3 regions of the Pseudomonas sp. S3_B11 genome follow, and region 2 is predicted to be linked to each of the others. Evidence: predicted binding sites of a transcription regulator. Region 2 holds the regulator's gene; each other region holds the start of a gene.
What was found. The regulator FliA, encoded in region 2, starts transcription of late flagellar genes. The targets are predictions, from matches to a motif close to CTAAAGTTTNNNNNNNNNNNGCCGNTAA.

Region 1 (7,844 bases), 1.4 Mb from region 2:
TTGGAGTCGTAGTGCTGGCGACCGGCCTCGACGAAGGTTTCATAAGTGCCTTGCACGATGCCCTGGCTGCCAATGTAGATCCAGCTGCCGGCGGTCATCTGGCCGTACATGGCCAGGCCCTTGGCGTCGAGTTCGTTGAAGTGCTCCCAACTGGCCCAGTGCGGCACCAGGTTGGAGTTGGCGATCAGCACGCGAGGGGCGTTGCTGTGGGTCTTGAACACGCCCACCGGCTTGCCGGATTGCACCAGCAGGGTTTCGTCGTCGTTCAGGTTGGTCAGGCTTTCGACGATCTTGTCGTAGCACTCCCAGTTGCGCGCCGCGCGGCCAATGCCACCGTAGACCACCAGTTCCTTGGGGTTCTCGGCCACTTCCGGGTCGAGGTTGTTCATCAACATGCGCAGCGGCGCTTCAGTCAGCCAGCTCTTGGCGGTCAGCGTGTTACCGCGAGGGGCACGGATTTCAACGTCACGGTATTTTTCGGGTTTGCGGGTAGCGTCGGTCACAGCAAAAACTCCTCAGCGATCAATCCAGACCAGCCCGGGCAGTGGGCAGCGATTTAGCGAACGTTGCGTTGAATATCGGAGACTCATACGCATACGTCTTTACTTGTATGTACAAGCATATGCAATCAAGCGGCCAACTTGTTGGAGACGATATTCAGAAACCGCTGGCGAATTGGCTGAAAGCCTTGTGATTTAAGGGCTGCTGAGCGGCATGAAATTTTTCAAGAGGGTTTTCGAGGGGGGAAATCGGAGGGTCACAGAAGCGTGGTGTTGCGCCACGCTGGGGCATTCGGTAACAAGTTGGTGCGCAGAAGAAACAGCAGGCAGGCACCTTGTGGCGAGGGTGTTTATCTGTGGGAGCAAGGCTTTCTCCCACAGGGTACTCAAGAAGCTGAAATTAGCGGGCCGTCAGCTCAATCACGCAGCATTGACCGTGAGTGGAGACATCCACCAACCCGGTGTTACTGCTCAGTTGCAAACAGTCGTAGAGGCCCAAATCAACGGCGGACTCACCGACCTTGATAGCCAGTCCCGGGGCGGCACTGAACACCAGTACCGTTTGCGCGTCACTGAAAAACCGCTGCTGGCCGCCCAACCACTGCAACCGCGCGCGGTAACGCTGCGGCGCGTAGATCAGGTTGAAGTCACGAATCGGTCCGCCCAGCAGTGTGCAAAACACATGGCTCTCGCCGCTGAACGTAAAAGGGTCCAGCGGATGCAAAGCCCGCGTGACTTGGCCATCGACGTTCAGTGTCATGCCGCTCCCCTGCAAGACACTGATGACCCGCTCGTAACCGGCGAAGGTGGAGAAGCCGCCCGACTCACCAATGTCGGCAATCGACAGGCGCCAGCCGAAACCTTCCAGGCCGGTGCCGGCATCGCGAGTGATTTCTTCGGTGCTGCCGCCACCGTTTTTCCACGGCATGCGTGGGTAGTCTGCCGCGAGTAAAACCTTCAAATGGCTCATTTATGAAAGCGCCCTTCCAGACTGTGGCGGGACCCCGGATGAATCAAACGGGCGGCGGTCACCGGCTGGCGCCCGGACCAGGTGCGGCGGCGGATCAACAGGCACGGCTCGCCCCTTTCGATCTGCAACAACTTGCATTCACTCGGCTCGGCCAGGATCGCCTCGACCACATGCTCGCCCTCGGTCAGCGGCGCGACCTGGTTCAGATAGGCGTAGGGCGTTTGCACGGTGAAGTCCTGCTTGAGGTAGTCCGGCGCCACCAGCGCGTTGACGAAACGGTCCTCGATTTGCACGGGGATGTCATTCTCGAAATGCACGATCAGCGAATGGAACACTTTCTGGCCTTCGCGCATATCCAGGGCCAGGGCCCGCTCGGAACCGGCCGCCTCTTCTTCCAGGGTAATGACCTTGCAAGTGTGGCGATGGCCACGGGCGGCGATTTCGTCGGCGATGTTATGCACTTCGAACAACGCGGACTGGCTCTTGGGCTCGGCCACGAAGGTACCGACACCCTGCATGCGCACCAACAGGCCGTCGGCGGTCATTTCCCGCAGCGCACGGTTGATGGTCATGCGACTGAAGCCCAGTTGGCTGACCAGTTCGCTTTCCGACGGCACGCGGTAATGCGGCGGCCAGTTTCCACTGTCGATCTGCTGGGTGATCATCTGTTTGACGCGGGCGTACAGGGGTGCCGGACTGTCACCCATGTTTGCGGCCAGCGGCTGTTTGGCAGGCGGAGTCGGCACGGCGGTTCCCTGTTCTGCGGATAAGGTTGCTAGCTTGCCGGAGTTTACCGGCCAGGCAAACGTCTGTATATGTATATACAAATTACGCACGATGAGGTTGAACCATGTCCGCCTTCTTTGCCGAACGCGCGCTGCTGCCTAGTGGATGGGCCCATGATGTACGTCTTGAGGTCGATGCCGAAGGCGTCCTGACCCATATCCAGGCCGGTTCCCACGCAGACGGCGCCGAACGGCTGGGCGGTCCGCTGTTGCCGGGTATGCCGAACCTGCACTCCCATGCCTTCCAACGGGCCATGGCCGGGCTGGCGGAAGTGGCAGGCAATCCCAACGACAGTTTCTGGACCTGGCGCGACTTGATGTACCGCCTCGTCGGAAAAATCAGTCCCGACCAACTCGGCATCATTGCCCGCCAGCTGTACATCGAAATGCTCAAGGCCGGCTACACCTCGGTCGCCGAATTCCACTATGTGCACCACGACATCGATGGCACGCCCTACGCCGACCCGGCGGAGCTGGCCCTGCGCATCAGCCACGCCGCCAGCGCCGCTGGCATCGGCCTGACGCTGCTGCCGGTGCTCTACAGCCACTCCGGTTTTGGCGGCCAGGCGCCCAATGACGGGCAGCGCCGGTTCATCAACAGCACCGAAAACTACTTGAAGCTTCAGTCGCGCTTGCAGCCGATCCTGGCCGGGCAGCCGTCCCAGGCGCTGGGTCTGTGCTTCCACTCGCTGCGTGCCGTGACGCCCGGGCAGATCCAGGATGTGCTGGCCGCCAGTGACCGCGAGTGCCCGGTGCACATTCACATTGCCGAACAGCAGAAGGAAGTCGACGATTGCCTGAGCTGGAGCGGCGCCCGTCCGCTGCAATGGCTGTACGAAAACACCGAAGTCGACCAGCGCTGGTGCCTGGTCCACGCCACCCACGCCAACGCCCAGGAAGTCAGCCTCATGGCCAGGAGCCGGGCGATTGCCGGCCTGTGCCTGACCACCGAAGCCAACCTGGGGGACGGGATTTTCCCGGCCGTGGATTTCCTCGCCCAGGGCGGGCGCCTGGGGATCGGCTCTGACAGCCATGTATCGCTGAGCGTGGTCGAAGAATTGCGCTGGCTGGAATATGGCCAGCGCCTGCGGGATCAACGGCGCAACCGCTTGTATCGGGCGGATCAGCCGATGGTCGGCCGCACCTTGTTCGATGCGGCGCTGGAAGGCGGAGCCCAGGCCCTGGGACAACCGATCGGTACCCTCGAAATCGGCAAGCGCGCCGACTGGCTGGTGCTCGATGGCAGCGACCCGTACCTGGCCACGGCCCAGGGCGACGGCATCCTCAATCGCTGGCTGTTTGCCGGCGGCGATCGCCAGGTGCGCGATGTGATGGTCGGCGGTCGGTGGGTGGTGCGCGATGGGCGGCATGCCGGCGAAGAGCAAAGCGCCCGGGCGTTTACCCAGGTACTGCGCGAACTTTTAGGCTGACCCAATCAACCCTGTGGGAGCGAGCTTGCTCGCGATAGGGCCTTTACCTTCAACATACATGTTGACTGAAAGTCCGCTATCGCGAGCAAGCTCGCTCCCACTTCGGTTTTCGGGTGACAGTCAGTTCGAGGTCTTGGCCATCTGTCGATCCGACGCGCGCCAGATCAGGCGCGTGGTGTCGTAGCCCTGCTGGCGTGCCTTGCTCAGCAGCTCCTCGCGCACGACACTATTGACGGTCGGTGTACGGGACAGCAGCCACATGTAGCGACGGCTTGGGTCGCCGACGATGGCGGTCTTGTAGTCATCGCTGACGTACAACACCCAGTATTGCCCTTTCGCCACGCCCGGCACGATCCGCGAAAACCAGTTGTCGAACTCGACCCAGAGCTTGTCGGTCTTGCCCGGCACCTGCGGCGTGGCGGTGCCCCTGGCTTCTTCCCACTGCCAGTCCGAGGTCAGGCAGCGATTGAGCACTCCCACGTTGCCGTCTGGCTTGAGGGTGTAGTGAGCTTCCGATTGCGCGCAATTGCGCTGGAAATACATGGGCAGGCGGGCCAACTCATACCAGGTCCCTTGGTAGCGCTTGAGATTGACGCTGTTGACCGTCTTGGGTGCCAGCGGATCTTCGCCAGAAGTGGCACAGCCAGCCAAAATCAGGCCAGCCAAAAGCACAAAAACTAACCGCATCATTATTTTTCTCCCGCAGGCCTCTGGCCTCGGTTTACTTCAGGCCTTGGCCGGAAAACATCAACACTTTGTCACCGGCGTACTGCACGCTGATAAAGCTTTTCTGGTCGCCCCAGGTGCAGCTGGACATGCCGAGCGCGCCTGAACAATCGGTCGGTTTCCCCAGTAACGTTTCGACTTCAGACTTGGGCATGCCAGCCGACAGCTTCGAGTAGTTTTCCTGGTTGACCTTGCTGCATGCAGTCAATACGACACACACAAACAACAAGGCGATAGATCGCAGCGACATGGTGTAACTCCTGGAACGGAAGGGGGGTGGCAGGTGCCAACCAGAAGCTTAGAAGAGAAAACCCCTATCTGGTTCCCCTACACCCCCGGTATTTATTGGGTCTGGGCAGGTGTTTCATCGGTGAAACACTCACTTTGTGACAGCGTCGTGCATTTCGTCGGAATTGAACCGCTACCGCTGATGGGGCGGTCTGGCACGCCGATAAAAAGAAACAGCGCAAACCAATGCGTTATGGCAAATTGACAGCCCGTCCTGACCCGTCCCTCCGCGGTAGTGTTATTAATGACCAGAAACATGAAATTCAGCCATAAAATCCTGCTGGCTGCCGCCCTCGTGGTGGCCGTTGCATTCGCCTGTTTCATCCTGTTCAACGACTATCGTCAACGCCAGAGCTTGAATGCCAGCACCGAAACCTCCATGCAGGAACTCGGCAGCCTGACCAGCCGCAACATCCAGACGTGGGTCGACGGCCGCATCCAGTTGCTGCAATCGCTGGCCCAGCAGATTGCCGTGGACGGCAGCAGTGCCGACAGCCTCAAGCGCGCCGTAGGCCTGCCGGCCTACACCAGCAATTTCCAGCTCAGTTATTTTGGTGGCACCGACGGCGTGATGTTCTCGGTACCGGCCGGCAATCGCGCCGCCGATTACGACCCGCGTGCCCGTGGCTGGTACAAGGCCGCCAACAGCGCACAGCAAACCATCGTCACCGAACCCTACATCGCCGCCTCGTCGGGCAAGCTGGTGATTACCGTCGCCACCCCGGTGCAGCACCAGAACCAGATGATCGGCGTGGCCGGTGCGGACATCGACCTGTCCAGCGTCAGCGCCATCATCAACTCGCTGAACTTCGGCGGCCACGGCCACGCGTTCATCGTCAGTGCCGACGGCAAGATCCTGATCCACCCCGACAGCAAGCGCGTGCTCAAGACCCTGGCCGAGGCCTACCCTAACGGCGCGCCTCAAATCAGCCCGGGCGTGAAAGAAGTCGACCTCGACGGCAAGACCCAATTCATCTCCTTCACCCACGTCAACGGCGTGCCGGGAGCCGACTGGTACGTGGCGCTGGTGCTCGACAAGGACACCGCGCTGGCGATGCTCAGTGAGTTCCGTACGTCGGCGCTGATCGCCATGGTCATTGCCGTGGTATTCATCATCGCCCTGCTCGGCATGTTGATCCGCGTGCTGATGCAGCCGCTGCTGACCATGGGCCGCGCCATGCACGACATCGCCGAAGGCGAAGGCGACCTGACCCGGCGCCTGGTCATCCACGGCCACGACGAATTCGGCGCGCTGGGGACTTCGTTCAACCGCTTTGTCGAACGCATTCATACCTCGATCCGTGAAGTGGCCTCGGCCACCGGCCAGGTCAACGAAGTCGCCCTGCGCGTGGTCAGCGCGTCCAACTCGTCGATGTTCAACTCCGACCAGCAGGCTTCGCGCACCAGCAGCGTGGCCGCGGCCATCAACCAGCTCGGTGCCGCCGCCCAGGAAATCGCCCAGAACGCCGCCCTCGCCTCGCAGCATTCCAGCGATGCGCGCAGCCTGGCCGAAGATGGCCAACAAGTGGTGGATAAAACCATCGCGGCCATGCAACAGTTGTCGGCCAAGATCAGCGATTCGTGCGGCAACATCGAAACCTTGAACAGCAACACGGTGAACATCGGCCAGATTCTTGAGGTGATCACCAGCATTTCCCAGCAGACCAACCTGCTCGCCCTTAACGCCGCCATCGAAGCGGCCCGTGCCGGTGAAGCCGGGCGCGGCTTCGCGGTGGTGGCCGATGAAGTGCGCAACCTGGCCCACCGCACCCAGGATTCGGCGCAGCAAGTGCAGAAGATGATCGAAGAACTGCAAGTCGGCGCCCGGGAAGCGGTACTGACCATGACCGACAGCCAGCGCCAGAGCGAAAGCAGCGTCGGCATCGCCAACCAGGCCGGCGAACGCCTGGGCAGCGTGACCCAGCGTATTGGTGAAATCGACGGCATGAACCAGTCCGTGGCCACCGCCACCGAAGAACAGACCGCCGTGGTGGAGTCGATCAACGTCGATATCACCGAGATCAACACCCTGAACCAGGAAGGCGTGGAAAACCTGCAAGCCACCTTGCGGGCCTGTGCCGACCTGGAGCAGCAGGCGGCGCGGTTGAAGCAGTTGGTGGGTAGTTTCCGGATCTAGTGCTTTTGCGGCCTCTTCGCGAGCAGGCTCGCTCCCACATTAGAACTTCAGCGGACGCACATTTTGCGCTCAACGAAAATCCAGTGTGGGAGCGAGCCTGCTCGCGAAGACGGTATCAGCCTCACAGCAAAATCAGAACCTGGACCCAGGCCTGTTCAAGAATTCCACTTCCTCAGCTGTAGACTCGCGCCCCAACACCGCATTGCGATGGGGAAAGCGCCCAAACCGGGCAATGATCTTCTGATGCCGTTCGGCATAATCCAGGTTGTCTTCAAACACCGCCCGCTGCGCCTCCGGTTGTTCTCGCACCAGGTCGATAAACCGCGACACGGCCTCGTTCTGCACCGCGAGGCTTTCGCAGTGTTCGAGCACGAGGTAGATGAATACGCGTTGGATCGGTTTGAGTTGCCGGTCGAAACCCGCAGCCATGCCCTGGGCTACCAGCGCCTGGGCACGCAGGTCACCGGAGAAGGCCTTGGGGGTGTCGCGGAAGATCATTCGCGGGAGTTGGTCGAGTAGCAGCACCAGGGCCAGCCAACCTTCCGGGCGTTGCGCCCAGTCGGTCAATTCGCCGGTCAGTGCCTGCTCGGCCAGGTCGCCGAAGCGCTCGTTGGCCTGGCGATCATGGCGTTTGCCGAACCACAGCTTGCCTCTGTCAGCCGATATCTCGTCCGGTGTCTTGGCTGAACCAAACCACCAATCGAGCAACGGCTGCCAGGGCTCGGCCATGATTTACTCCTTGTGGTAGGCCGTGACGCGCGCCACTTCTTCCTTCGAGCCGAGGAATACGGCCACGCGCTGGTGCAGGCCGTCGGGCTTGATATCGAGGATACGCTGGTGGCCGTCGGTGGAAGCGCCGCCCGCCTGTTCCACCAGGAACGACATCGGGTTGGCTTCGTACATCAGACGCAGTTTGCCCGGCTTGGACGGCTCACGGCTGTCGCGCGGGTACATGAACAGACCGCCACGGGTCAGGATACGGTGCACATCGGCAACCATCGCGGCGAC
Region 2 (7,844 bases):
CCGACAACCTGAATACTCGTGTCCGCCGAAAGAATTTCCGAGACGCGGCGGCGGAAAAACCCCGAATCGTCCACCACCAGGACTTTAACTACCATAAACACTCCGTTAGACGAGGCGCGGCCCTGGGCCACGCCCCTCCAGAATCAAATACGCCGGGCGGCGTAACGCTTGAGCATGCTTGGCACATCGAGAATCAACGCGATGCGGCCGTCGCCGGTGATGGTGGCGCCGGACATGCCCGGGGTGCCCTGGAGCATCTTGCCCAACGGCTTGATGACCACTTCTTCCTGGCCCACCAACTGGTCGACGACGAAGCCAATCCGCTGGGTGCCCACCGAAAGGATCACCACATGGCCCTCGCCCTGCTCCACATGAGCGGCGGAGCTGACCAACCAGCGCTTGAGGTAGAACAGTGGCAGTGCCTTGTCCCGTACGATCACCACTTCCTGGCCGTCCACCACGTTGGTGCGCGACAGGTCGAGGTGGAAGATCTCGTTGACGTTGACCAGCGGGAAGGCGAAGGCCTGGTTGCCCAGCATCACCATCAGGGTCGGCATGATCGCCAGGGTCAGCGGGACCTTGATGACGATCTTCGAGCCCTGGCCCTTGGTCGAGTAGATATTGATCGAACCGTTGAGCTGGGAAATCTTGGTTTTCACCACGTCCATGCCCACGCCACGGCCCGACACGTCGGAAATCTCGGTCTTGGTCGAGAAACCCGGGGCGAAGATCAGGTTGTAGCACTCGGTGTCGCTCAGGCGGTCGGCGGCATCCTTGTCCATCACACCGCGTTTCACCGCGATGGATCGCAACACGTTCGGATCCATGCCTTTGCCGTCGTCGGAGATCGACAGCAGGATGTGGTCGCCTTCCTGCTCGGCGGCCAGGATCACCTTGCCGCTGCGGACCTTGCCCGAGGCTTCGCGCTCTTCCGGCGACTCGATGCCGTGGTCGACCGCGTTGCGCACCAAGTGGACCAGCGGGTCGGCCAGGGCCTCGACAAGGTTCTTGTCGAGGTCGGTCTCTTCACCCACCAGTTCCAGGTTGATTTCTTTCTTGAGCTGGCGAGCCAGGTCGCGAACCAGGCGCGGGAAGCGCCCGAAGACTTTCTTGATCGGCTGCATCCGGGTCTTCATGACCGCGGTCTGCAGGTCCGCCGTGACCACGTCGAGGTTCGACACGGCCTTGGACATGGCTTCGTCCTGGCTATTGAGGCCCAGGCGCACCAGACGGTTACGCACCAGCACCAGTTCGCCGACCATGTTCATGATCTCGTCCAGGCGTGCGGTATCGACCCGAACGGTAGTCTCGGCTTCGCTGGCCGGTTTTTCCGCTGGCGCAGCCGCCGCAGCACGGGCAGGTGCCGGGGCCGCAGTGGCAGCAGGCTTGGCGGGTTCGGCCTTCGGTTCCGGTGCCTTGGCAGCGGGTTTGGGCGCAGCCTTGGCTGCTGGAACAGCAGTGGCGGTAGTGCCGGCAGCAGGAGCGGCCGCGGCCTTCCCGACTTCTGTAAACTTGCCTTTGCCGTGCAGCTCGTCGAGCAGCGATTCGAATTCGTGATCGCTGATCAGGTCGCTGCCAGCCGCGGCGGCAGCCGGCTTGGCTGGCGCCGGCGCGGAAGCGATGGCCGAATCCAGCGCGTCAACGGCAAACGTGCCCTTGCCGTGCAACTGATCGAGCAAGGCTTCGAATTCGTCGTCGGTGATGTCGGAGTTGTCGCCCGCCGCTTTCGGGGCAGCCGGAGTCGCCGCTGGCGTGACCGCATCGGGAGCGAACTGGCCTTTGCCATGGAGCTGGTCGAGCAATGACTCGAACTCGTCGTCGGTGATTTCATCACTGGCGTCAGCTGTTGCATTGGCGGGCGGCGCAGCAGGTGCCGCCGGCGCTTCGGCTTGGGCCTTGACGGCGTTCAGCGAATCCAGCAGTTGTTCAAATTCGTTATCGGTGATGTCGCCCGACTCTTCGGCGACCGGCTCTTCAGCCACTGCCTCGGCAACCGGAGCCGCTTCATCAGCCGATTGCGGCTCCGCCAGGCGTGCCAGCGCGGCGAGCAACTCAGGCGTGGCAGCGGTGATCGGCGAGCGCTCACGCACTTCGCTGAACATGCTGTTGACCGCATCCAGCGCTTCAAGCACCACGTCCATCAGTTCCGAATCAACGCGACGCTCACCCTTGCGCAGGATGTCGAACACGTTTTCGGCAATGTGACAGCACTCCACCAGCTCGTTGAGCTGGAGGAAGCCGGCGCCTCCTTTTACAGTGTGGAAACCGCGAAAAATTGCATTGAGCAGATCCGCATCATCTGGTCGGCTTTCCAGCTCGACCAGCTGTTCGGACAGTTGCTCTAGAATCTCGCCGGCCTCAACCAGGAAATCCTGAAGGATCTCTTCATCGGCGCCGAAGCTCATTAATGGCTGCTCCTAAAACAGGGCTAAAACTCAGAATCCAAGGCTGGACAGCAAATCGTCCACATCGTCCTGACCGGACATAACGTCTTCTCTTTTATCGGCATGAATCTGCGGACCTTCACCCTGAGAGAGATGTTTTTGTGGATCTTTTTCAGCAAGCATCGCTTCACGGTCGTGTTCGATGCCTGCAAAGCGGTCTACCTGGCTGGCCATCAACACCAGTTTGAGCAGGTTACTTTCCACTTCGGTGACCAGTTGGGTCACACGCTTGATCACCTGGCCGGTCAGGTCCTGATAGTCCTGAGCCAGCAGAATATCGTTGAGGTTGCTTGCCACCGCGCGGTTCTCGGTGCTGCTGCGCGCCAGGAAACCGTCGACCCGACGGGCCAACTCCCGAAACTCTTCGGCGCCGACTTCGCGCCGCATGAACCGACCCCAGTCGGTGCTCAAGGCCTGGGCTTCTTCGCTCAGGCCGTTGACCAGGGGCGTTGCGCTTTCCACCAGGTCCATGGTGCGGTTGGCCGCGGCCTCGGTCAGCTTGACCACATAACCCAGACGCTCGGTGGCGTCGGTGATCTGCGAGACTTCCTCGGCCTGCGGCATATTCGGGTCGATCTGGAAATTGACAATCGCGCTGTGCAATTCACGCGTGAGCTTGCCCACCTCCTGATACAGACCGCGGTCACGGGTCTGGTTGAGCTCATGGATCATTTGAACCGCATCGCCAAAACGACCTTTTTCAAGGCTGTCGACCAGTTCGCGGGCATGTTTTTTCAGGGTCGATTCGAAATCACCCATTGAAGATTCGTTATCCATAGCTCCCCCGTGGCGCCGTTAACCGATGCGTTCGAAGATTTTTTCAATCTTCTCTTTCAACGCCTGGGCCGTGAAGGGTTTGACCACATAGCCGTTTACACCGGCCTGGGCCGCTTCGATGATCTGCTCGCGCTTGGCTTCGGCAGTGACCATCAGCACCGGAAGATGCTTGAGTTTTTCGTCGGCACGCACCTGGCGCAACAGGTCGATACCGGTCATGCCCGGCATGTTCCAGTCGGTGACCAGAAAATCGAAGTTGCCACTGTGCAACATCGGGAGCGCAGTGGTCCCGTCATCTGCTTCGGCCGTGTTGGTGAACCCAAGGTCACGCAACAGGTTTTTTATGATCCGCCGCATCGTTGAGAAGTCATCAACGATGAGGATTTTCATGTTCTTGTCCAATTCGACCTCCAAGCAGTCTTAAACGCGCCCAGCACCTGGACGCGCCATTTCAATCAATCCGGCACAACACTCGACAACGGTCTGGAGCACCACGGATGGAGACTGGCACAGCACCTGCCAGGCCAGCCTCGTTCGCAGTGTCCCCACACTGCCTGTCAACGCGCTCGCCACTCCCCCAAACGCCCCCGCAAACGGGCCGCGCACTGGCTGTGTAACTGGCTGACCCGCGATTCGCTGACCCCCAGGACCTCACCGATTTCCTTGAGGTTCAGCTCTTCGTCGTAGTACAGCGCCAAGACCAGCCGCTCACGCTCCGGCAAATTGGCAATCGCTTCCGCCAGCGCGCTCTGGAAACGTTCATCTTCCAGGTCACGCGACGGCTCCATGTGAGCACTCGCGTTATCCTCGTGCAGCCCTTCATGTTCGCCGTCCTGCAACAGGTCGTCGAAACTGAACAGGCGGCTGCCCAAGGTATCGTTCAAAATCCCGTAATAATCGTCGAGACTCAACTGGAGTTCGGCCGCAACCTCGTGATCTTTAGCGTCACGCCCGGTTTTAGCTTCAATTGCCCGAATTGCATCACTGACCATGCGGGTATTGCGGTGTACCGAACGCGGCGCCCAATCGCCCTTGCGGACTTCATCGAGCATGGCGCCGCGAATGCGAATACCGGCATACGTCTCGAAACTCGCGCCCTTGCTCGCGTCGTATTTGTTCGACACTTCGAGCAGGCCGATCATGCCCGCCTGGATCAAGTCTTCAACCTGGACACTGGCCGGCAACCGCGCCAGCAAGTGATAGGCGATACGCTTGACCAGTGGCGCGTAACGCTCGATCAATTCGTATTGGGCGTCCCGTGCCGATTTTTTATAGAGATGGTTGTAACCGCTGGCTGTCATAGCACGGGCCCTGCTGTTTGTTGCACAAGACGCTCGACGAAAAATTCCAGATGCCCGCGAGGGTTGGCCGGCAGTGGCCAGGTATCGACCTTCTGGGCGATGGCCTTGAACGCCAGCGCGCATTTGGAGCGTGGAAAGGCTTCATAAACGGCACGTTGCTTCTGGACGGCCTTGCGTACGCTTTCGTCGTAAGGCACTGCGCCGACGTATTGTAGGGCGACGTCCAGGAAGCGATCCGTGACCTTTGTCAACTTGGCGAACAGGTTGCGCCCTTCCTGCGGGCTCTGGGCCATGTTGGCCAGGACACGGAAGCGGTTCATGCCATAGTCGCGGTTAAGCAATTTGATCAGGGCATAGGCGTCGGTGATGGACGTCGGTTCGTCGCAGACCACCAGCAGCACTTCCTGGGCCGCGCGGACGAAACTGACGACCGAGTCACCGATACCGGCTGCGGTGTCGATCACCAGCACATCGAGATTGTCGCCGATGTCGCTGAAAGCCTGGATCAGGCCCGCGTGCTGGGCCGGGGTCAGGTGAACCATGCTCTGGGTGCCTGAGGCTGCCGGCACGATGCGAATCCCGCCCGGCCCCTGCAACAACACGTCACGCAGCTCACAGCGCCCTTCAATCACGTCCGCCAGCGTGCGTTTGGGTGTAAGCCCCAACAACACGTCGACGTTCGCCAGGCCCAGGTCGGCGTCCAGCAGCATGACCCGTCGGCCAAGCTCTGCCAGAGCCAGGGACAAGTTCACTGACACGTTAGTCTTCCCGACGCCACCTTTGCCGCCGGTCACCGCGATCACCTGTACGGGATGCATGCTGCCCATGTTCGTTCTTTACCTTGTCTTACTTAGACGGAGGCCACATTACTGGCTGCGCGTTCGCATACGGAACAATGCATGGCAGACCATCGATGTAGGTACAAAAAATATTCATGATTACCTCAGCCGACCTGCTTGGTCGGGCTGTGGTAGATATCAGCGAACATATCAGCCATGGCTTCTTCGCTGGGTTCTTCCTGCATTTGCACACTCACGGCACGACTGACCAGTTGATGACGGCGCGGCAGATGCAAATCATCCGGGATCCGCGGCCCGTCGGTCAGGTAGGCCACCGGTAATTCATGACCGATCGCCAGGCTCAACACCTCGCCCAGGCTTGCCGTTTCGTCCAGCTTAGTCAGGATGCAGCCGGCCAGCCCGCAGCGTTTGTAGCTGTGGTATGCGGCGGTTAGAACCTGTTTCTGGCTGGTGGTTGCCAACACGAGATAATTTTTTGACTTGATACCGCGTCCGGCCAGGCTTTCGAGCTGCATGCGCAGGGCTGGATCGCTGGCTTGCAAGCCTGCGGTATCGATCAGCACGACGCGTTTGCGCAGCAGCGGCTCCAGCGCCTGGGCCAGGGACTGGCCCGGATCCACATGGGTCACCGACACATTGAGGATCCGGCCGAGGGTCTTGAGTTGCTCCTGGGCACCGATGCGGAAACTGTCCATGCTCACCAGGGCAATGCTCTGGGCGCCGTACTTGAGTACATAACGGGCGGCGAGCTTGGCCAGGGTGGTGGTCTTGCCCATGCCGGCAGGGCCGACCATGGCAATTACCCCGCCTTCCTCCAGCGGCTCGACTTCCGGGGTCGCGATCATCCGCGCCAGGTGCGCCAGCAACATGCGCCAGGCCTGGCGAGGTTCTTCAATACCATTGATCAGCGCCAGCAGGTCCCGGGACAACGGGCCGGACAGGCCGATGCGTTGCAGGCGACGCCACAGGTTGGCCTGGGCTGGACGGCTGCCTTGCAGCTGGTTCCAGGCCAGGGAGCCGAGCTGGACTTCCATCAGCTCGCGCAGGCTGTTGAGTTCAAAGCGCATCGAGTCCAGGGCGCGCGGATCGACACCCCGGGCAGGCGCTGCGGGCGCCGGCTCAGGACGACGCGGTTCGGCTTGGGCCTGCTCGATCAGCGGTTCGGCAGCGGTCAACGGCAGGCCAGCCGTCAGCGGCTGACCGGCGAACAATTGACGATTGGTGCCTGCCGCGGCCTCGCCTTCGCTGCTGCGCAGGCTCAGCTCGGCCTGGGCGCTGGCGATGCGCGATTGAGTCTTGCGCAGCTCATCTTCGAGTTCCATGTTCGGAACCCGCGGGGCCAGCGCAGACAGTTTGTAATCCAGGGCCGCCGTCAGCTCGACACCGCCGGCGATACGACGGTTGCCAATGATGGCTGCTTCAGCGCCCAGCTCGTCACGAACCAGTTTCATGGCCTGACGCATGTCGGCGGCGAAAAAACGCTTCACTTGCATAAACCACTACCTCAGCCGTTGGGCCCTACTGTCGCAACGATGGTCACTTGCTTGTTGTCCGGTATTTCCTGGTACGCCAGCACATGCAACCCCGGGACCGCGAGGCGCCCGAATCGCGAGAGCATCGCGCGAATCGGACCGGCCACCAGCAGGATCACCGGTTGGCCTTGCATCTCTTGCCGCTGGGCTGCTTCGATCAGCGAACGCTGCAGCTTCTCGGCCATGCTTGGCTCCAGCAGAACACCCTCTTCCGAGCCTTGTCCTGCCTTCTGCAGACTATTGAGCAATATCTGTTCCAACCTTGGCTCCAAGGTGATCACAGGCAGCTCAGACTCAGTGCCTACAATGCTTTGGACGATTGCGCGGGACACGCCGACCCGAACCGCAGCCACCAGGGCGGCGGTATCTTGACTCTTGGAGGCGTTGTTGGCGATAGCCTCGGCAATACTGCGTATGTCGCGCACGGGCACCTGTTCGGCCAACAGCGCCTGCAGCACCTTGAGCAACTGCGACAACGAAATCACACCCGGCACCAGCTCTTCGGCCAGCTTCGGCGAGCCTTTGGCCAGTACTTGCAGGAGTTGCTGGACTTCTTCGTGGCCAATCAGCTCGCTGGAGTGCTTATACAGGATCTGGTTCAAGTGGGTCGCCACCACCGTACTGGCGTCCACCACGGTATAGCCGAGGGACTGGGCCTGGGCCCGCTGGCTGATTTCGATCCACACCGCTTCCAGGCCGAAAGCCGGATCCTTGGCGGTGATGCCGTTGAGGGAGCCGTAGACCTGCCCGGGGTTGATCGCCAGCTCGCGGTCGGGGTAGATCTCGGCTTCGGCCAGGATCACCCCCATCAGCGTCAGGCGGTAGGCGCTCGGCGCCAGGTCGAGGTTATCGCGGATATGCACGGTCGGCATCAGGAAGCCCAGGTCCTGGGACAGCTTCTTGCGCACCCCCTTGATCCGCGCCAGCAACTGACCACCCTGGTTGCGGTCGACCAATGGAATCAGGCGATAACCGACTTCCAGGCCGATC
Region 3 (7,844 bases), 2.0 Mb from region 2:
TGGATGTCCTTGCGATCGACACCGTCAGCATCCGTGCACAGCGCCGGCATCGCGGCGATCTGTTCGTCGGTGCACGGTGCCAGGAAAACAAAATGCCCCGCGCCGGCCAGGGTCTTGAAGTCCGGTGCAGTGGGCAGCTTGCGGGCCAGCGCGGCGGCATTCTTGTCGAAGGCCACGAGTTTGTCGCCATCGCCGCTGTACAGCAGCACCGGCACGTGGACATCGGCCAAGGTATGACGGCCAAACTTCAGGCTCAATGGCGCCATCAACAACAATGCCCGGACCCTGGGATCAGCCACTGGTTGCAGGTCATCGCGGTCAACGATCAGTTCGCCTTGGGTATTGCAGGCGTCTCGGTCATCCGGTCGCTCCACGCAGTAGCGGCGCAGACGATTGAGGTCCGGCGTCGCACCGGACAGGATCAACGCGGTTTCGCCACCGGCCGAATAGCCGATCACCCCGACCTGCCCGGCGTTGACGAACGGCGAGAGCATCGGGTCATTGAGCGTGGCGGTGATGGCTTCGGAAATCTGGATCGGCCGCCCGTACAGATTGCTCAGGGTGCCAAGCCGGCTGTGATCCTGGGCGTTGTCGCCAGGGTGAATCACTGCCACCACGACAAACCCCTTGCGTGCCAGGGAGGTGGCCAGGTCATGCAGGGCCAGCGGCGTACCGGTATTGCCATGGGACAGCATCAGCAGCGGAAAACGGCCGATGGCGATCTGGGCGTCTGGCGCGGCATCGATCTGGTAGCCACCCAGCAGGCTGGACTGTTCCCGGTCGGTGGACGGATAAAAGGCGATGGCGTGCATCGGCTGCTGATCCAGCGGATCGAGAAAGCTCAGCTCATGGAAACCGGCGCTCCAATGCGGATGCGGCCCCGGTGCGGCCTGCACTGAACCGAGACTGGCAAACAAGCAAAGCAGCAGCGCTGCACCAAAACGCGTCATCGAATCTTCCACCTTCACCAGCGCACGGGAAGGCCCCGTCGCTCGCCGTCTTGGCCGTGCATAACCTGCGCCAGAAATCCAGGCGCCGAATGCAGTAAAACCCTGCATCCCGGCCATCCAATGACGACGAGAATACAGGGTTTTACGAAGACTGCCCCAATAGCTTTGGTGCCTTCACGCAGGTTTTACGCGGCGGCGAACTGCTGGCCGATTTGCAACGCGGCTTCGCTCATGGCTTTGGTGCGCATGTCATCACCGTAGGCCAGGCCTTCGGCACGGACAACTTCGATATCGGTGATGCCGAGGAAACCGAACACCAGCTTGAGATAGTCCTCGTGACCCACGCCGCTCGGTTGGCCGGCATGCAAACCACCCGAGGTGGAAACGATCACCAGTTTCTTGCCACCACACAGGCCTTCAGGACCGGCTTCAGTGTAGCGGAACGTCTGGCCGGCCACGGCAATGCGGTCGATCCAGGCCTTGAGCTGGGTCGGAATGCTGAAGTTGTACATCGGCGCGGCGATGACCACCGCATCAGCCGCCAGGAACTCAGCCATTGCCGACGCGCTGAGATCGGCTTCGTGCTTGAGAGCTGCGTCGCGCAATTCGGCGCTGGTGCCGGCGGCAACCAGCGTCTGGGCGGAAAAATGGCTGATAGCGTCAGCGGCCAAGTCGCGATAAGTCACCGTGATGCCTGGCTCGGCGGCTTTCCAGGCTTCAACCACTTCACGGCTCAATTGGCGGGAAGCGGAGTTGTCGCCGAGGATGCTCGAATCGATGTGCAGCAGTTTCATGTCAGTGCTCTCCAAGTGAGGACCGCAACCGGGCGATCAATTGGCGACAATCCTATCGATGAAGCCAATGATCGATAAGTCAGCACAAATGCGATAGTTTGTCCCACTGACAGGACAATCGAGTTCAACATGCAAGATCTCAATGACTTGTACTACTTCGCCAAAGTCGTCGAAGCCGGCGGTTTCGCAGCGGCCGGGCGGTTGCTGGGCATCCCCAAGTCACGACTGTCGCGGCGCATCGCCGAGCTGGAAGAACGCCTCGGCGCCCGGTTGCTCCAGCGCACCACCCGCCAATTGAAATTGACCGCGGTCGGCGAACGTTATCTGCGCCATTGCCAGGCCATGTTGCTGGAGGCCGAGATGGCCGACGAAGCGGTGGCGAGCATGTCCAGCGAGCCCCGCGGCCGATTGCGGGTGTCCAGTCCGGTGGGCCTGGCCCACCAGTTCCTGCCGGTGATAATCGAAACCTTCCTGGTGAAATACCCTTTGGTGCAACTGGATATGACCCTGCTCAACCGGCGGGTGGACTTGATCGGCGAAGGCATCGATGTGGCGTTGCGCGTGCGCGACCTGGGGGACGAGGATCCCTTGCTGATGACCCGGCGCCTGCGCCAGGCGCGGCTGATGATGGTTGCCAGCCCGGCCTTTGTCGAAGGACGGCGGATCGAAACCCCGGATGACCTCAAACAGTTGCCGGTGCTGGGGGCATTGGAAGCCGATCGCCAGGTGCACCTGCGCCTGGTCAGCGCCGATGGGCGGCGTGTGGAACTGGGCCTGGAAGCCCGCCTGGGTATTGACGACTTCATTGTGCGCCGCGCCTGCACCCTCGCCGGCCTGGGCTTCACTTTATTGCCGAGCATGTATTGCGAGCAGGAATTGCGGGACGGCACACTGGTGGAACTCTTGCCTGGATGGTCATCGCCCGATGGCTGGCTCCAGGCGGTCTACCCGCATCGGCGCGGCATGCTGCCAGCGGTGCGTGCATGGATCGATCATTTGGTGGAAGCCTTCGAGGGCTGTGGAGATAGAACGATATGAGGTTGAGCGAAGAGGATGTCGCGCAGTTTTGCCTGGGCCTGCCCGGCGCCAGGGAGGACTACAAATGGGGTGGCGTACGGGTATTTTCCATTGCCGGGAACAAGATGTTCGCCCTGCAGGGCCTGCGAGGCGACTCGCTGGCGTTCAAGGTCGACAAGGATCTGTTCCTGGGCCATTGCGACCGGCCGGGCATTCATCCCGCGCCTTACCTGGCGCGAGCCCAGTGGGTCATCATGCAGGTGCCCTACCCGCTGGATGCCGAAGAGCTGCGTGGCCTGCTGCAACGCTCACACCAATTGGTGGTCAGCAAATTGCCCAAGCGCACGCAGGTGGGCTTGTTGCTCTAGCCATTCAAAACAGATAGCTGCCCAGGAACAACTGGTCGATCCAGAACACCTGGTGCAGCAGCACGATGAACCAGAACACGACCTGAAACGACACTTTGCGGGTCTTGTGGCGAAACAGCTGCTGGGCCAGCAAGGCTCCGGGCCAACCGCCGGTCAGCTCCACCGCATGCAGCACGTTTTCCGGGGTGCGCCAGGTGTCGGCGCGCGCCTTGCGCTTGTCGCTCCAGTACAGCAGGAATGCCACCACGCTGACGACGCCATAAGCCACCATCGGCACCCACGACACCGCCCGCAGCCCGAACAGCAGCGAACCGAACAATGGCAAGGCACAGAGCAGCGCAAACACCATCAGTTTGAGCCGCAGGTGCTGCACGGTGCCTTCAGCATTGCGCCCGGCACGTTTGCGCTTGCCTGATTCGTTCATGGCTTGGCAGCGGTCCAGTCCACCCAGCCGAACTGCCAGGTTGCCAGGATCAACAGGCCGAAGGCGATTCGATACCAGGCGAACACGGCGTAGCTGTGGCTGGCGATGAATCGCAGCAGACCCTTGACCGCAATCATGGCGAAAATGAACGCCGTGACGAAGCCAATGGCGAACACCGGGAAATCCGCCGGGACGAACAACTCACGGTATTTGTAGCCCGAGTAGACTGCCGCGCCGACCATGGTCGGCATCGCCAGGAAGAACGAAAACTCGGTAGCGGTTTTACGCGACAGCCCGAACAGCAGGCCACCGATGATGGTCGCACCGGAACGGGAGGTGCCTGGGATCATCGCAATGCATTGGGCCAGGCCGACCTTCAGCGCGTCCTTCCAGGAGATCTCGTCCACAGTTTCAGCGTGCACCTGGTGCTGGCGCTTCTCGGCCCAGAGCATCACCAGGCCGCCCACCACCAACGCAGTGGCCACCGTGATCGGGTTGAACAGGTAGTGGTGGATCCAGTCGGCTAACAGCACGCCCAAGACCACGGCGGGCAGGAAGGCGATCAGCAGGTTGGCGGTAAAGCGGCGGGCGCTGGGTTGTGTCGGCAGGCCCAGCACCACGTCGAAGATCTTGCGGCGGAACTCCCAGACCACCGCCAGGATCGCGCCGAGCTGGATGATAATGTTGAACGCCATCGCGCGCTCGCCACCGAACTCAAGCAAGTCGGCGACAATGATCTGGTGCCCGGTGCTGGAAATCGGCAGAAACTCCGTCAAGCCTTCCACTACGCCAAGAATCAATGCCGAAAAGGCAGTCCACAAATCCATTCATCCCCCAAAAAAGACACTGTTCATGCAGGTCTTATCAATATTCAAGTGTCATGCAGGTACCCCCGCAGCGGGTGCACGATAACCGCGACCTTTCAAAAAAACCAATGAAAAATGAGAACCGGCTCAGGTTTTGCGCTGCGGGGCCGAAATCCTATCAGACAAGCCCTGATAACGCTGCCGCGTTGTGACTCAGGTCAATTACCGATAGCGGCCGGGCGCTACAGTGCCGACCGTCGATATGACAAGAATAAAAACCGGAGTGACAGCGTATGAATAGCTTGCGCAGTGTGTCGATCAGCCGACGCTTGTGGCTCATCCTGGTCGTGGCCATCGTGATGTTGTTCACGCTCGGCGCCTTGATGCTTAATCAGATCCACAACGACCTCTACCAAGCCAAGGTGCAGAAAACCCAGCACGTGGTGCAGACCGCCAGCGGCGTGCTGACTTACTACCAAGGCCTGGAAGCGGCCGGCACCCTGACCCGTGACGCCGCGCAAAAGCAGGCCCTCAGCGTCGTGCGTGGCCTGCGCTATAACCAGAGTGACTATTTCTGGATCAACGACCTGACGCCGGTCATGATCATGCACCCGGCCAACCCGAAGCTTGAAGGCCAGAACCTCTCGGCCATCCGCGACCCGAACGGCTATGCGCTGTTCAACGAGATGGTTGCCATCGCCAAGTCCAAGGGCGCCGGCATGATCAACTACCTCTGGCCGAAACCGGGCGCCGAGGCCCCGGTGGGCAAGACCTCCTACGTCCAACTGTTCGAACCCTGGGGCTGGATCATCGGCTCAGGCGTGTACGTGGATGACGTCCAGGCCGAGTTCCAATCCCAGGTAATCAAGGCCTCGGTGGTCGGTTTGATCATCACCCTGCTCATGGGCCTGCTGTTGACCCTGATCGTGCGCAGCATCGTCGGCCCGTTGCAGGAAACGGTCAACGCCATGGCCAACATCGCCAGCGGCGAGAGCGACCTGACCCGCACCCTCGACACCCACGGCCAGGACGAAGTCACGCAACTGGCGCGGCATTTCAACGCCTTTACCGCCAAGTTGCGGCAAGTGGTGACCCAACTGCAAGCTTCGGCCAGTGCGCTGGGGCAATCTTCCAACGAATTGGGCAACGATGCGGCGCAGGCTCAGGAACGCAGCCAGCAGCAGTCGCAACAAATGGAGCTGGTGGCGACCGCGATCAATGAAGTCACCTATGGTGTGCAGGACGTGGCCAAGAACGCCGAGCACGCGGCCAGTGAGATGCGCGACGCCGAATCCCAGGCCCAGCAAGGCCAGGTCAACATCGATGGCAGCTTGCAGCAGATCGACCGCCTGTCCCAGACCATCGACCAGGCGGTGGAAGTGATCCGCACCCTGGCGAGTGAAAGCACCCAGATTGGCAGCGTGCTGGAGGTGATTCGCTCCATTGCCGAGCAGACCAACCTGCTGGCTCTCAACGCAGCGATCGAAGCCGCCCGCGCCGGCGAACAAGGCCGGGGCTTCGCGGTGGTCGCCGATGAAGTGCGGCTGCTGGCCCAGCGTACGCAAAAGTCCACTGCAGAGATCCAGGCGATGATCGAGCGCCTGCAAAGTCATTCCGAAGCTGCCGTGAAAGTCATCAGCGACAGCAGCCGAGCTTCGCAACTGACCATTGAACAAGCCGGCCTGGCCGGTGCCAGCCTCAACGCCATCGGCCAGGCCCTGCGCAATCTCAACAGCCTGAACGCCTCCATCGCCAGCGCCACGTTGCAACAGGCCCATGTGGTGGAAGACATCAACCAGAACGTCACCCAGGCTGCCGGACTGTCTCACAGCACCGCCATGGCCGCCGAACAATCCAGCCAGGCAAGCACCCGCCTCAAGGCGTTGAGTGAACAGTTGAACGGGTTGCTCACGCAGTTCCGGGTCTAACGATCGGTAGCCCCCCTGTGGGAGCGAGCAAGCTCGCTCCCACAGGGGTTCTGTGTTTTGATCGTTCCCACGCTCCGCGTGGGAATGCATCCCGTGACGCTCTGCGTCACATTCCAGAAGCGGAACGCAGAGCGTCCCTGGCGACATTCCCACGCAGGAGCGTGGGAACGATCGTAATCCCTTGCTCGCGATAGCAGCGGCACATTCAACATTGGTATTGGAGCTGTCCACGCCATAGCGTTTACAATCGCCGCCCTCTTCCATTTCCCCAAGGAACCGCCATGTCCGGGCTTGAACTGTTTGCCGCAGCCCTCGGCGTGATCGCCGTCTGGTTGACCGTCAAACAGAACCCCTGGTGCTGGCCGATCGGCCTGGTCATGGTGTTGCTGTACAGCTGGATTTTTTTCGAGGTGAAGTTGTACTCGGACATGCTGCTGCAGGTTGTCTACGCGGTGCTGCAACTCTACGGTTGGTGGCAATGGACCCGCGCCGGGCACAATCATGATGGACGCCAGGTCAGCCGCCTCGGCGGGTCGTCAGTGCTGTTCGGCCTGGCTATCGGTGCGGCAGGCAGCCTGCTGTTGGGGGCCGCCATGGCCCACTGGACCGATGCCGCCCAGCCCTGGCTCGATGCCGCGCTCACCGGTTTCAGCCTCGTGGCCCAGTGGTGGATGGCGCAAAAACGCGTGCAATGCTGGCCGCTGTGGATCGTCCTGGACGTGATCTTCGTCGGCCTGTTCATCTACAAGGGCTTGCACCTGACAGCGGCGCTCTACGCCCTGTTCACCCTGCTGGCCGTGCAAGGCTGGCGGGAATGGCGCGCCGATCCGGCCCTGCGCGCATGAAGGTAGTGGTGCTGACCGGCCCGGAATCCAGCGGCAAGAGTTGGCTGGCGGCGCAATTGCAGGAACACTTTGGTGGCGTGCGGGTGGATGAGTACGTGCGCCATTTCATGGAGCAGACCCAACGCGATACCTGCCTGGCCGACATCACCGACATCGCCTCCGGCCAACTGGCCTGGGAAGATGAAGCGCGTGCCCGCCGTCCGGCGCTGTTGATCCTCGATACTCACCTGTTGAGCAACATCCTCTGGAGCCAAACCCTGTTCGGCGACTGCCCGGACTGGCTCGAACCGGCCCTGCTGGCCCGCCATTATGACCTGCACCTGCTGCTGAGCCCCGAGCAGGTCGAATGGACCGGCGACGGCTTGCGTTGCCAACCTGAATTGGCTGAACGGCTGGCGTTTTTTGAAGCGATCGAGGCTTGGCTGAGCGGACACCGGCAACCGTTCCAGGTCATTGAAGGCGATTGGGCGCAACGCCAACAGCAAGTGTTCGCCGTCGTTAGCCAGCTGCTTCAAGCCTGATCGCGGGGTGATCTGTTCCATTCTTGAAACAGCGCAGTCGCTCCAAACCCGGATCCAACGCCGCTTCATCAAATTGCCATCAAGACTGTCAAGTTTCTGAAACACCCGCCCAAAAGCCTGGATCCAGAGGCCTGGAACAGTAAGTGACCGGTTAGTCACCCTGTGCCGTGTCTCAGCGCTGAAACACCCCT

Region 1: a site for FliA is predicted at 4,839-4,866, ahead of AB4O22_RS24725 (methyl-accepting chemotaxis protein). Genes of this name have one in related genera too.
Region 3: a site for FliA is predicted at 4,506-4,533, ahead of AB4O22_RS09920 (methyl-accepting chemotaxis protein). Genes of this name have one in related genera too.

The regions. Positions count from the first base shown of each region.
Region 1 is NZ_CP162749.1:5,512,027-5,519,870, forward strand. It holds gene hutU (urocanate hydratase) at 1-503, opposite strand, end outside; gene AB4O22_RS24700 (HutD/Ves family protein) at 901-1,470, opposite strand; gene hutC (histidine utilization repressor) at 1,467-2,177, opposite strand; gene AB4O22_RS24710 (formimidoylglutamate deiminase) at 2,321-3,685, shown strand; gene AB4O22_RS24715 (lipocalin family protein) at 3,806-4,375, opposite strand; gene AB4O22_RS24720 (hypothetical protein) at 4,407-4,661, opposite strand; gene AB4O22_RS24725 (methyl-accepting chemotaxis protein) at 4,944-6,836, shown strand; gene AB4O22_RS24730 (DUF924 family protein) at 6,969-7,565, opposite strand; gene AB4O22_RS24735 (class 1 fructose-bisphosphatase) at 7,569-7,844, opposite strand, start outside.
Region 2 is NZ_CP162749.1:4,139,626-4,147,469, forward strand. It holds gene AB4O22_RS18565 (protein-glutamate methylesterase/protein-glutamine glutaminase) at 1-95, opposite strand, end outside; gene AB4O22_RS18570 (chemotaxis protein CheA) at 144-2,405, opposite strand; gene AB4O22_RS18575 (protein phosphatase CheZ) at 2,436-3,221, opposite strand; gene AB4O22_RS18580 (chemotaxis response regulator CheY) at 3,240-3,611, opposite strand; gene fliA (RNA polymerase sigma factor FliA) at 3,779-4,522, opposite strand; gene fleN (flagellar synthesis regulator FleN) at 4,519-5,349, opposite strand; gene flhF (flagellar biosynthesis protein FlhF) at 5,466-6,815, opposite strand; gene flhA (flagellar biosynthesis protein FlhA) at 6,827-7,844, opposite strand, start outside.
Region 3 is NZ_CP162749.1:2,142,925-2,150,768, reverse strand. It holds gene AB4O22_RS09950 (alpha/beta hydrolase family protein) at 1-950, opposite strand, end outside; gene AB4O22_RS09945 (FMN-dependent NADH-azoreductase) at 1,136-1,744, opposite strand; gene AB4O22_RS09940 (LysR substrate-binding domain-containing protein) at 1,874-2,782, shown strand; gene AB4O22_RS09935 (MmcQ/YjbR family DNA-binding protein) at 2,779-3,129, shown strand; gene AB4O22_RS09930 (DUF1294 domain-containing protein) at 3,134-3,553, opposite strand; gene AB4O22_RS09925 (undecaprenyl-diphosphate phosphatase) at 3,550-4,380, opposite strand; gene AB4O22_RS09920 (methyl-accepting chemotaxis protein) at 4,653-6,287, shown strand; gene pnuC (nicotinamide riboside transporter PnuC) at 6,569-7,132, shown strand; gene AB4O22_RS09910 (AAA family ATPase) at 7,129-7,653, shown strand.